DNA from 2 places in the Streptomyces sp. NPDC043176 genome. Region 2 is predicted to be linked to the other one. Evidence: riboswitches for the same ligand, from Rfam matches in the RefSeq annotation. Region 2 holds a riboswitch; the other holds the start of a gene.

Region 1 (6,626 bases), on a different contig from region 2:
AGGCAGACCGTGCGCTGGAGGTCGCCGTTGGCGCGGTGGTAGGCGCGGACCGCGAGGAGGCCGGCCAGCTCGCCCTGCGAACCGGCGTTGGGCTGGATCGACACCTTGTCGTAGCCGGTGACCTCGGCGAGGCGCTCCTCCAGCTCGGTGATGAGCGTGAGGTAGCCCTGCGCCTGCTCGACCGGGGCGAAGGGGTGCATCTGGCCGAACTCGGGCCAGGTCACCGGCTCCATCTCGGTGGTCGCGTTCAGCTTCATCGTGCAGGAGCCGAGCGGGATCATGCCGCGGTCCAGCGCGTAGTCGCGGTCCGCGAGCTTGCGCAGGTAGCGCAGCATCGAGGTCTCGGAGCGGTGCGCGTGGAAGACCGGGTGGGTCAGGTACGCGTCGGAGCGCAGCAGCCCGGCGGGCAGCGTGTCCTCGGTGACGGCGTCGAGGGCCTCGATGTCGGCGGCGACGCCGAAGGCGCCCCAGACGGCGGCGAGCTGCTCGCGCCCGGTGGTCTCGTCGCACGAGACCGACACGAGGTCGGCGTCGACGCGGTGGAGGTTCACGCCGGCCTCGCGGGCGGCGGCCACGACCTCGTCGGCCTTGCCCGGGACGCGGGCGGTGACGGTGTCGAAGAAGGCGCCCTGGGTGAGCTCCACGCCCCCGGCGGTCAGGCCGGCGGCCAGGATGGCGGCGTAGCGGTGCGTGCGCTGCGCGATCTGCTTCAGGCCGTCCGGACCGTGGTAGACGGCGTACATGCCGGCCATGACGGCGAGCAGCACCTGAGCGGTACAGATGTTGCTGGTGGCCTTCTCGCGGCGGATGTGCTGCTCGCGGGTCTGCAGGGCCAGGCGGTAGGCGCGGTTGCCGTCGGCGTCGACGGAGACGCCCACGAGGCGGCCGGGCAGGGAACGGGCGTGCTTGTCCTGGACGGCCATGTAGCCGGCGTGCGGACCGCCGAAGCCCATCGGCACGCCGAAGCGCTGCGTCGTTCCGACGGCGATGTCCGCGCCCAGCTCGCCGGGCGAGGTGAGCAGCGTGAGGGCGAGCAGGTCGGCGGCGACGGTGACGATCGCGCCGAGCTCGTGGGCGGCGTCGACCAGCGGCTTGATGTCGCGGACGGCACCGGAGGCACCCGGGTACTGCAGGAGCACGCCGAAGACACCGCGCTCGGCGACCTCGGCGGGGATGCCCTCGCTCAGGTCGGCGACGACGACCTCGACACCGGTCGGCTCGGCTCGGGTCTCGATGACGGCGATCGTCTGCGGCAGGGCGTCGGCGTCGACGAGGAAGACGCCGTTCTTGACCTTGCCGACACGGCGGGACAGCGCCATGGCCTCGGCGGCGGCGGTGCCCTCGTCGAGGAGGGAGGCGCCGGAGGTGGGCAGACCGGTCAGGTCAGCGACCATCGTCTGGAAGTTCAGGAGGGCCTCGAGGCGACCCTGGGAGATCTCCGGCTGGTACGGGGTGTACGCCGTGTACCAGGCCGGGTTCTCCATCACGTTCCGCAGGATGACCGGCGGGGTGAAGGTGCCGTAGTAGCCGAGGCCGATCATGGGGGCCAGGACCTGGTTGCGGTCGGCGAGCGTGCGCAGCTCGGCGAGGACCTCGGCCTCGGTGCGGGCGGCGGGCAGGCCCAGCGCCTCGGCGTTCTTGATCACGTCCGGCACCGCGGCGGCGGTGAGTTCGTCGAGCGAGCCGTAACCGACCTGGGCGAGCATCTTGGCCCGCGCCTCGGCGTCGGGTCCGATGTGCCGCTGCTCGAACGGGATGCCCTGTTCGAGCTCGGAGAGCGGAGTGCGGTTGGCGGTCATTACGGAGGCCTCCTGGTCGTCACGACCTGCGAGGGGCACCACGGCGCGGGTACCCGGACGGCCTCCCCCTCTGTCATCTCAACCTGAGAGTTTCACCGGCACGCCTCACGGCACACCGGCTTTCACCGTCGGTGAGAGCGCGTGCCGTCGTCGGACACCGCTCTGCTTTCCAGAGTGACCTCGTCCGCGCGGTACAGGGGCCTGAGAGATTCCGGGGAGGATTTGCTCCTTCGGCGCCCACCGGAAGGTTTCTCCGGGGGACTCTCCCGCACAGGGTCGACAGCCACAGCCAGCCTACCAGCGCGGTTGTCTCTCCCTTCGCTCAAGTGGCCGACATCCCAGTTGTGCACTTTCGTAGGGGTGTAGAGCAGTTGCGACCAGTTGGAGGGACCGTGCAGACCGACATCGATCCGCGCAGCCTGATCGGCCGCAAGGCGTTCGACCGGAACGGCCGCAAGATCGGCACCGTGGACGAGGTGTACCTCGACGACGCGACCGGCATCCCGGAATGGGCCGCCGTCCGCACCGGCCTGTTCAGCCGGGACGCCTTCGTCCCCCTGGAACCGAGCGATCTCCTCGCCGACGGCCTCCACATCCCCTACGAGCGGGCCCTCATCAAGGACGCCCCGGACTTCGGCGTCGGCCGCCACCTCTCCCCGGAGCAGGAACTCCAGCTTTACCGCCACTACAGCCTCACCCTGCCCCCGCCGCCCTCCGACTACCCCGACACCGACTTCGGCCGCCTCGCCGGCCAGGACGGCACCTGACCCGCCGGAAGCCCTCCCGACCAGGCCGGGCTCACCCCACCCGGCCTCATCGACCGGACGTCTTCAAAGGGCCCGCGTCCTCGCGGGCCCTTTCCGTGCCGCTCGTCGCCGCTCATCCCACCAGCGGCAGCGGCTCCCCCTCCACCAGGTCGGGGTCGTCCACGGCGAACGTCCGGACCCTTCCCGGCGCCGCTGACCCCGGTTCCTCGAACCGGACGGTGACCCGCCCGACGCCGCTCCCCTGCACCCACCCCGCCCCGTACACCGCGTGCCGCACGTCCCTCCCGGGCGCCCAGTGCCGCTCCACGGGCCCGGACGGCTCTTCGGTCCCCTCTGTGACCGCCGGGAGCGCGGAGGGCACAGAGGAGGCCTCAGTGGCCGGAGAGACGGCCGTGGCGCTCTCCCCCGCACCCGCCTGAGCGAACAGGTCCTCCTGCGTGTAGTCCGCGAGCCCGCTCACCCCCACCCCGAGGAGCCGTACGCCCCCGGTGGTGTCCACGGCCTCCAGGAGCCGTCCCACGGCCTCCCGCACGACGCCGGGGTCGTCGGTGGGCCCCCGCAGCGTCTCGGACCGGGTCAGGGTCGAGAAGTCGTACCGCCGCACCTTCAGGACGATCGTCCGTCCGGAGTGCCCCGAGGCCCGCAAACGCCCCACACACCGGTCGGCCAGCCGCTCCACCTCGACCCTGATCCGCACCCGGTCGTGCAGGTCCACGTCGAACGTGTCCTCGACCGAGACCGACTTGGCGTCCCGCTCGGCGACCACCGGCCGGTCGTCGTACCCCTGGGCCATCCGGTACAGCGAGGCCCCGTGGGCCCGGCCCAGAAGCCGCACGAGCTCGTCCTCGCCCGCCTCGGCGAGGTCGGACACGGTGGTCATGCCGGCCCGCCTCAGGTGCTCCCCCGTCGCGGGCCCCACCCCGGGCAGGATCCGCACGGACCTCGGCCCCAGCAGCTCCCGCTCGGTGCCGGGCTCGATGAGGACCAGCCCGTTCGGCTTGGCCTCCTCGGAGGCGATCTTCGCGATCATCTTCGACCCCGCGAGACCCACCGACCCCGTCAGGCCCGTCGTCGCCAGGATGTCGATCCGCAGCCGCTCCCCCGCGGTCCGCGCGCTCGCACTGTCGTGGGCGACCCCTCCGGCCTCGAGATCGACGAACGCCTCGTCCAGGCTGAGCGGCTCCACGAGCGGCGAGAGCCGCCCCAGCAGCTCCATCACCTGTTCGCTGATCGACCGGTAGAAGGCGAAGCGGGGCACGAGGTAGGCGGCGTTCGGCGCCAGCCGCCGCGCCTGCCCCATGGGCATCGCCGAGTGCACGCCGAACCGCCGCGCCTCGTAGGAGGCGGTCGCGACGACACCCCGCGGCCCGAGCCCGCCGACCACCACGGGCTTCCCGCGCAGGCTGGGCTTGGCCGCCTGCTCGGCGGCGGCGAAGAACGCATCCATGTCGAGATGCAGGATCGTCGGCGCGGCTCTCACGGTTCCGATGCTGCCTTACGCCACTGACAACGGCCCCGGGCGAAAGCCGCGGGGCCACGAAAATCACGGTCGGGAGCCCCGGCGCGGCCCCGACACCCGGCCGGAGGGGCTCCGGCCGACCCCGCGGGGACGTACCGGAACCCGCCCTCCGCTCAGACGGCCTTGTCCCGCCGCCGCCTCGCCAGCTCGTCGCCCGGGTTGTGCCCGACGAGCGTCTCGCCCGTGTCGACACGCTCCCCGTGCAGCTGCGACAGCGCCGCCTCGACGTCCCGCCACACGACCCCGACGGCGATCCCGAAGACGCCCTGCCCACCCTGGAGCAGGTCGACGACCTCGTCGGGCGACGAGCACTCGTAGACCGTGGCCCCGTCGCTCATGAGCGTCATCCGCTCCAGATCGCGAAAGCCCCTGGCCCGCAGGTGCTGCACCGCGGCCCGGATGTTCTGCAGGGCGACCCCGGTGTCGAGGAAACGCTTGACGATCTTCAGCACGACGACATCGCGGAAGCTGTACAGCCGCTGGGTTCCCGACCCGTACGCGGGCCGCACACTCGGCTCCACGAGCCCCGTGCGCGCCCAGTAGTCCAGCTGGCGATAGGTGATACCCGCGGCCGCGCAGGCCGTCGGTCCGCGGTAGCCGACCGCCTCGTCCGCCGCGCCGGCACTCGCGTCCGTCCCGAAGTCGCCCACACTGCCGTGAAGCGGATACGGACCGCTCTCCCCGGACACGCGTCCGAGCGAGCTACCCGCCGTACCGTCCGCGCTGCTCATCACGCCGACCCTCCGTCCTTGACCTGCCCACACGAAGGTAGGCAGTCACCAGGGGTGCGTCAACGATCGCCACACTCGGCACGCCGAGTGATAATCACCCTGAGAGTGGTTTCCCGTGTCTCTCCCCGGGGAAAGGCTACTCGAATGCGCTGACGGCACCCCGCGAACGGCGTCCGGACGCGGCCTCGCGCCTCACTGGCTGTTGGTCCCGAAGTCCTCCGGTGAGATCTGGTCGAGGAACTCGCGGAACTTCTCCACCTCGTCCTCCTGCTCATCCGGAATCGCGATGCCCGCGTCGTCCAGCACACCGTCACTGCCGAAGATCGGCGTCCCGGTACGCAGGGCCAGGGCTATCGCGTCGGACGGCCGCGCGCTCACCTCGACGCCGCTGGCGAAGACCAGCTCGGCGTAGAAGACCCCGTCACGCAGATCCGTGATGCGGACTTCGGTGAGCTCCTGTCCCACGGCCTCCAGCACGTCCTTGAACAGGTCGTGCGTCAGCGGTCGCGGCGGCGCCATCCCTTGCTGGGCGAAGGCGATCGCGGTCGCCTCCCCCGGTCCGATCCAGATGGGGAGATACCGATCGCCTCCCACTTCACGCAGGAGCACGATCGGCTGGTTGGAGGGCATTTCCACCCGGACACCCACAACGTCGAGCTCGTTCACACAGCAACCCTAGGACGTGCCCGACCGGTTTGGATAGTCGGGCCCTCTCCGGCTCACTGCAGCCGGATGCCCAGAGCCGTCTGGACCAGCGCCGCGTGCAGCCGCACCGACTGCGCCGCGAGCTCCTGCGCGGTGGCCTCCGCATGGGCCCTGGTCTGCGGATTCCGGTGCCGGCGCAGCGGTGCGACCACCTGCTCGATCAGCCCGGCCTCCCGGTCCGCGGCCGCCTTCACGGCCCGCAGGTGCCGGGGCTCCAGACCGAATCTCCCCAGATCCGCTACGAGTCTGGCGACCGTCACGCTCTCGGCGTCGTAGCCCCCGCCGTCCGCCTCGGCGATCAGACCGTACGACTCCCACTCGACGAGCTCGGTCTCGGTCACCTCGGCCGCGGCGATCAGCTCGGCCCGCCCGATCCGCACCGCGGTCTGCGGCTCCGTGTCCTGCTCCCAGGCACCTTCCAGCAGATCCCGCCGGCGCCCGGGCGCAGGAAGGCTGATCTGCTCCCCTCGGGCGAGGGCGTCGAGGTGCTCACGGATGACCTTCAGCGGGAGGTAGTGGTCCCGCTGCATCCGCAGGATCTGAGCGAGCCGCTCCACGTCCTGCGGGCTGAACTTCCGGTACCCGGAGGCCGTCCGCCGGGGCTCGACCAGCCCCTCGGCCTCCAGGAACCGGATCTTGGAGATCGTCACTTCGGGAAATTCGTCGCGCAGCTGGTTCAGCACCGTGCCGATGCTCACCAGCCGGTCGCCCGCGGCGGCGGTGCCGGATCCGGCACCGCCCGTCGGTGTTCGCAGCATGGACCTTCCCTGAAGGCTTCTCCGAGGCGTCACACGCCCCGCTGGCTCGAGTAGAAGACCAGCCGGTACTTGCCGATCTGCACCTCGTCGCCGTTGGACAGAACGACCGAGTCGATCGGCTCACGGTTGACGTACGTGCCGTTGAGGCTGCCGACGTCGGCGACGGTGAAGCTGCCGTCCTGCGCCCGCCGGAACTCGACGTGCAGCCTGGAGACCGTGAAGTCGTCCAGGAAGATGTCGCTCTGCGGGTGACGGCCGGCCGTGGTCAGCTCGCCGTCGAGCAGGAACCGGCTGCCGGAGTTCGGCCCCCGCCGCACCACCAGGAGCGCGGAGCCCGACGGCAGCGC
Region 2 (6,626 bases):
CTGGTGCTCTTCGGCGGCGCCAGCCTCCTGGCCCTCGCCGCCCGCGGCCGCATGCTCTCCGGCGGCGACGCCGAGGCGCCCGCGCGCGTGGAGCTGTCCGTCCTGCTGGCGATCGTGGTCGTCTCGGTCCTCCTCACCGTCGTCCCGGACCCGCACGGGTTCGCGCACTGAGCGGACCCGACGGGAGACGCGAAGCGGCCGGCCCCCGGAGCTCCCGGGGCCGGCCGCTTCGGGGTAAACGGTTCAGCACTCGATGATGTTCACCGCGAGACCGCCGCGGGCGGTCTCCTTGTACTTGACGCTCATGTCGGCGCCGGTCTCCTTCATCGTCTTGATGACCTTGTCGAGGGAGACCAGGTGGCTGCCGTCGCCGCGCATCGACATCTTGGCGGCCGTGACGGCCTTGACCGACGCCATGCCGTTCCGCTCGATGCAGGGGATCTGGACCAGACCGCCGACCGGGTCGCAGGTCAGGCCCAGGTTGTGCTCCATGCCGATCTCGGCCGCGTTCTCCACCTGGGCCGGGCTGCCGCCGAGGACCTCGGCGAGCGCGCCGGCCGCCATCGAGCAGGCCGAGCCGACCTCGCCCTGGCAGCCGACCTCGGCGCCGGAGATCGAGGCGTTCTCCTTGAAGAGCATGCCGACCGCGCCGGCCGCGAGGAGGAAGCGGACGACGCCGTCCTCGTCCGCGCCCGGGACGAAGTTCATGTAGTAGTGCAGGACCGCCGGGATGATGCCGGCCGCGCCGTTCGTCGGGGCGGTGACCACCCGGCCGCCCGCCGCGTTCTCCTCGTTCACGGCCATCGCGTAGAGGGTGATCCACTCCATGGCGTGTGCCTTCGGGTCGCCCTCGGAGCGCAGGTTGCGGGCCAGGGTGGAGGCGCGGCGGCGGACCTTCAGGCCGCCGGGCAGGATGCCCTCGCGGGCCATGCCGCGCGCGACGCAGGCCTGCATGACCCGCCAGATCTCCAGGAGGCCCCCGCGGATCTCGTCCTCGGTGCGCCAGGCCTTCTCGTTCTCCAGCATCAGCGAGGAGATCGACAGACCGGTCTCCTTCGCCAGGCGGAGCAGCTCGTCGCCGGTGCGGAAGGGGTACTTCAGGACGGTGTCGTCGGGGACGATCGGGTTCTCGCCCTTGACGGCGTCCTCGTCGACGACGAAGCCGCCGCCGACGGAGTAGTACGTCTTCTCCAGGACGAGGCCGCCCTCGGCGTCGTACGCGAAGACGGTCATGCCGTTGGCGTGGTACGGGAGCGCCTTGCGGCGGTGCAGGATCAGGTCGGCGTCGAAGTCGAAGGGGATCTCGTGGGCGCCGAGCAGGTTGATCCGGCCGCTCGCCTTGATCCGCTCGAACTCGTCGTCGGCGGTCTCGACGTTCACCGTGCGCGGCGAGCTGCCCTCCAGCCCCAGCAGGACCGCCTTCGGGGTGCCGTGGCCGTGGCCGGTCGCGCCGAGCGAGCCGTACAGCTCCGCTCGTATGCGCGCCGTGTGGGCGAGCAGGCCCTCGTTCTTCAGCCGGCGGGCGAACATCCTGGCAGCCCTCATGGGGCCCACCGTGTGGGAGCTCGACGGACCGATGCCGATCGAGAACAGGTCGAAGACCGAGATGGCCACGGGAGGACTCCTTGTGGGGGCTAGACGCCGTTGTCTGCCGGGGTGGAGCAGAAAAGCGCGAAGAAGGGCTGAGCATGGGCCGGGGCACCGCGCTCACTGTCCAGTGTGCGCGGTGCCCCGGAGCCATCGTACGAACGAAACCGGAACTAAATCGTACGAAATTACTTCAGGCCGGGGTACAGCGGGTGCTTGTCGGCCAGCGCGGTCACCCGGGCCTTGAGGGCCGCGGCCTTGTCGGCGTCGAAGCCCGGCTTCAGGGTCTCCGCGATGACGTCGGCGACCTCGGCGAAGTCGTCCGCCTGGAAGCCGCGGGTCGCGAGCGCCGGCGTACCGATGCGCAGACCCGAGGTGACCATCGGCGGGCGCGGGTCGTTCGGAACGGCGTTCCGGTTGACCGTGATGCCGACCTCGTGGAGACGGTCCTCGGCCTGCTGGCCGTCGAGCTCGGAGTCACGCAGGTCCACCAGGACCAGGTGCACGTCCGTGCCGCCGGACAGGACCGAGACGCCGTGGGCGGTGACGTCGTCCTGGACCAGGCGCTCGGCGAGGGCGCGGGCGCCGTCCAGGGTGCGCTGCTGGCGCTCCTTGAACTCCTCCGAGGCCGCGACCTTGAAGGAGACGGCCTTGGCCGCGATCACGTGCTCCAGCGGGCCCCCCTGGAAACCGGGGAAGACCGAGGAGTTCAGCTTCTTCGCGAACTCCTTCTTCGCCAGGATGATGCCGCCGCGGGGGCCGCCGAGCGTCTTGTGCGTGGTGGAGGTCACCACGTCCGCGTACTCGACCGGGTTCGGGTGCAGACCGGCGGCGACCAGGCCCGCGAAGTGGGCCATGTCGACCCACAGGTAGGCCTCGACCTCGTCGGCGATCCGGCGGAACTCCGCGAAGTCCAGCTGGCGCGGGTAGGCGGACCAGCCCGCGATGATGACCTTCGGGCGGTGCTCCTTGGCGAGGCGCTCGACCTCGGCCATGTCGACCAGGCCGGCCTCGTCCACGTGGTACGCGACCACGTTGAACTGCTTGCCCGAGAAGTTCAGGCGCATGCCGTGGGTCAGGTGACCGCCGTGCGCCAGGTCCAGACCCAGGATCGTGTCGCCCGGCTGGGCGATCGCGAAGAGGGCGGCCTGGTTCGCGGAGGCGCCGGAGTGCGGCTGGACGTTGGCGTACTCGGCGCCGAACAGGTCCTTGAGCCGGTCGATCGCGATCTGCTCGGCCACGTCGACGTGCTCGCAGCCGCCGTAGTAGCGGCGGCCCGGGTAGCCCTCGGCGTACTTGTTGGTGAGGACGGAGCCCTGGGCCTCCATGACCGCGACCGGAGCGAAGTTCTCCGACGCGATCATCTCGAGGGTGGACTGCTGACGGCGGAGCTCGGCGTCGACGGCGGCGGCGACGTCGGGGTCGAGCTCGTGGAGGGGAGTGTTCAGAAGCGACATGAATCGATCCCTAGGGGGTCTCGGTTAGCCGGCGGTGAAGGCGGTGTACTCGTCGGCGGAGAGCAGGTCCTTCGGCTCGTCCGCGAGGCGCACCTTGAACAGCCAGCCGCCCTCGAACGGGGCGGAGTTCACCAGCGACGGGTCGTCGACGACGTCCTGGTTCGCCTCGACGACCTCGCCGGTCACCGGCGAGTACAGCTCGCTGACGGACTTGGTCGACTCCAGCTCGCCACATTCCTCGCCCGCGGTCACGGTGCTGCCGACCTCGGGGAGCTGGACGTACACGATGTCGCCGAGCGCGTTCGCAGCGTGCTCGGTGATGCCGACGGTCGCGACGCCGTCAACGGCGTCCGTCAGCCACTCGTGCTCCTTGCTGTAGCGAAGCTGCTGGGGGTTGCTCATGGCCTGATTCTCCTGGATCGGGGGAGTACTGATGTACGTGGGTCTTGCGGGGTGAGACGCCGGGTGAGACGAATGCGTCACTTCTGGCGCTTGTAGAACGGCAGCGCCACGACCTCGTAGGGCTCGTGGGTGCCGCGGATGTCCACACCTACACCCGCGGTGCCGGGCGCGGCGTGCGCCGCGTCGACGTACGCGATGGCGATCGGCTTGCCGAGGGTCGGGGACGGCGCGCCCGAGGTGATCTCACCGACGACCTCACCGCCGGCGACGACCTGGAAGCCGGCGCGCGGGACGCGGCGGCCCTCGGCGACCAGACCGACGAGCTTGCGCGGCGGGGCGGTCTCGGCGCGCTCGGCGGCGGCCTCCAGCGCCTTGCGGCCGACGAAGTCGCCGGGCTTCTCGAACTTCACGACCCGGCCGAGGCCCGCGTCGAAGGGGGTGAGGGCGGTGGTCAGCTCGTGGCCGTACAGCGGCATGCCCGCCTCCAGGCGGAGCGTGTCACGGCAGGACAGGCCGCAGGGGACCAGGCCGACGCCCGCGCCCGCCTCGGTCAGCGTCGTCCAGACGCCCTCCGCGTGCTCCGGCTTCAGGAACAGCTCGAAGCCGTCCTCGCCGGTGTAGCCGGTACGGGCGATCAGCGCGGGCACCCCCGCGACCGTGCCCGGCAGGCCGGCGTAGTACTTCAGGCCGTCCAGGTCGGCGTCGGTGATCGACTTCAGGATGCCGGGGGACTCCGGGCCCTGGACCGCGATCAGGGCGTACGCGTCGCGGTCGTCGCGGACCTCGGCGTCGAAGCCCTCCGAGCGGGCCACGAGCGCGTCCAGGACGATCTGCGCGTTGGAGGCGTTGGCGACGACCATGTACTCCGTCTCGCCCAGGCGGTAGACGATCAGGTCGTCGAGGATGCCGCCGTCCTCCTGGCAGATCATCGTGTAGCGCGCGCGGCCGTTGCCCACCGTGGAGATGTTGCCGACCAGGGCGTAGTCCAGCAGGTCGACGGCCTGCGGGCCGGTGACCGTGATCTCGCCCATGTGGGAGAGGTCGAAGAGGCCGGCCCTGGTGCGGACGGCGTTGTGCTCGTCGCGCTCGCTGGTGTACCGCAGCGGCATGTCCCAGCCCGCGAAGTCGGTCATGGTCGCGCCCAGCGAACGATGCAGGGCATCGAGGGCGGTCAGACGGGGGGCAGTGCTCATGGGGTGGCTCCCGGGTCCCAAGGGCGTGATCGGTGACGAAACACATGACGGGCGAGGACGTCCTCCCCATCTGTCATGGAACCTGAGAGGTTCACCGAGAGCATCTCGTCACCGAGAGATCGGCTTGCACCTTGGGTGGGGACACAGCAGGGTGTCCCGCTTTTCAGATCTGCCTCATCCGCGCGGTACGGGGCCTGAGAGATTCAAGGGAGGGTCTTGCTCCTTCGGCGTCCGGACGCGTTCGGCTGTCCGGAACTCTCCCGCGCGGATTCGAGCGGCCGGTATGCGATTGTGTGGCGACTGTGCGCGCCTGGCGGGCACATCATTGCACGCGGTGTCGGCGGGGCAAATCGCTTGTGTCTCATTACCGTTTCTTTACACTTTGTGGGCAAGGGTCTCCTCAGGTCTCCTGAGACCCGACAGGGGGAGCGCGATGAGGACCGAGCACACCGGGGCGTACGCGACGAGCACCGGCATACCGGCCCAGCGGGCCCGCGCGAGGACGCGCGGCCGGGGCCGGCTGCTGCGGGACCTCCGCGAGCGCGGCGGCCGCGGTCCGCGCGCCCTCGTCTTCGCCGCCGGCGACCTCGTGGTCGTCTCCGGGCTGCCCGGCAGCGGCAAGTCCACCCTCATGAAGCGCGCCGCCGACGGCCACGGCATCGACTCCCAGGACGCCCGCGAGCGCTGGGAGCTCCGCATGCCCCGCCTCCTGCCGTACGCCGTCTACCGCCCCCTCGTGCGCCTCGCGCACTACGCCGGGCTCCGCCGCGCCCTGCGCTCCGGCGCGAGCGTGATCGTCCACGACTGCGGCACCCAGTCCTGGGTGCGCGGCTGGCTCGCCCGCGAGGCCCGCCGCCGGGGCCGCGCCCTGCACCTGCTGCTCCTCGACGTCACCCCGGACACCGCCAGGGCCGGCCAGGACGCCCGCGGCCGCGGCGTCTCCGCCTACGCCTTCGCCCGCCACCGGCGGGCCGTCGGCCGGCTGCTGCGGGCCGCCGAGTCCGGCAGCCTCCCGCCCGGCTGCGCCTCCGCCACCCTCCTCGACCGCGCCGCCACCGACACCCTCCGCCGCATCTCCTTCCGCGACACCGCCTGACGGCCCCGGGAGCCGCCGCCAGGGCCCGGGCGGGGGTGTCGTGGGGTCCTGCGCGGGGGTGCGCAAGCGTGCAGTGGGAGCCCGCGCGGGCGTGCCGTGGGATCCCGCGCGGGCGTGCCGTGGGGTTCAGGGCGAGGGTGCGCGGGGTGTCGTGGGGTCCCCGCGCGGGGGTGCACGGGGTGTCGTGGGGTTCCGGCGCCGGGCCCGTACCCTTCCCTTTTGGCCACGGCGGCGCCGGGGCGGCGTTAGGGTGCTGCCGGGCGGCCGGTACGGCAGGCCGTGCGAGAAGGGGAAACGCGACCGTGGACGTGACGTGGCCGGGCAACGAGCTCGAAGAGGTCCTTGCCGCCTCACTCGGCAACCCCGCGGCGGGCGGCCGGCTCGTCGAGGTGCTGGGCCGCAGCCGGTTCTGGGTGCCCCTGCCGAACGGCGGCGGCCCCGACAGCCCCGACCTGGACCTCCCCACCATGGAGATCGACGGCGCGGCCTACGTCCCCGTCTTCAGCTCCGAGCAGCAGCTCCTCGCCTGTGTCGGCGACCACATGTCCTTCGCCGTCGCCCCCGCCCGTGACTTCGCCCGCGGCCTCCCCCCGCAGCTCGGCATCGCCGTGAACCCCGGCGGCACCGCCGGAGTCCCGCTGCCGCCGCCGGCCGTCGCCGAACTCTGCCGCGTCGGCCGGACCCCGCTCGACGGGCCCGCCACCGGCGGCCGCGTCCGGCTGTTCGAGCCCGACTGGCAGGACGACCCCGTCGACTTCCTCGCCGCCGCCTCCGCCGAGTTCGAGGCCACCGGCATCGTCACCACCGCCCGCCGTGCGCTCGCCAGCGTCGAGGGCACGGAACCGGCCCTCTTCATCGGCGTCCAGCTCACCCAATGGGAGGGCGCCGACC

Evidence for each region. A riboswitch is a leader RNA that binds a small molecule or an ion and turns the genes downstream of it on or off. The one in region 2 is predicted to bind glycine.
Region 1: linked by a shared signal. The riboswitch ahead of gcvP (aminomethyl-transferring glycine dehydrogenase) and the one ahead of gcvT (glycine cleavage system aminomethyltransferase GcvT) in region 2 are both predicted to bind glycine.

The regions. Positions count from the first base shown of each region.
Region 1 covers NZ_JBWKCA010000047.1:7,856-14,481, forward strand. The annotation lists gene gcvP (aminomethyl-transferring glycine dehydrogenase) at 1-1,799, opposite strand, end outside; glycine riboswitch at 1,979-2,078, opposite strand; gene AC067A_RS36940 (PRC-barrel domain-containing protein) at 2,192-2,566, shown strand; gene AC067A_RS36945 (DNA polymerase IV) at 2,679-4,046, opposite strand; gene AC067A_RS36950 (MerR family transcriptional regulator) at 4,199-4,816, opposite strand; gene AC067A_RS36955 (bifunctional nuclease family protein) at 5,009-5,482, opposite strand; gene ftsR (transcriptional regulator FtsR) at 5,536-6,279, opposite strand; gene AC067A_RS36965 (FHA domain-containing protein) at 6,309-6,626, opposite strand, start outside.
Region 2 covers NZ_JBWKCA010000001.1:575,698-582,323, forward strand. The annotation lists gene AC067A_RS02530 (CopD family protein) at 1-171, shown strand, start outside; gene AC067A_RS02535 (L-serine ammonia-lyase) at 244-1,614, opposite strand; gene glyA (serine hydroxymethyltransferase) at 1,776-3,044, opposite strand; gene gcvH (glycine cleavage system protein GcvH) at 3,069-3,446, opposite strand; gene gcvT (glycine cleavage system aminomethyltransferase GcvT) at 3,524-4,639, opposite strand; glycine riboswitch at 4,700-4,811, opposite strand; glycine riboswitch at 4,813-4,912, opposite strand; gene AC067A_RS02555 (AAA family ATPase) at 5,073-5,735, shown strand; gene AC067A_RS02560 (enhanced serine sensitivity protein SseB) at 6,038-6,626, shown strand, end outside.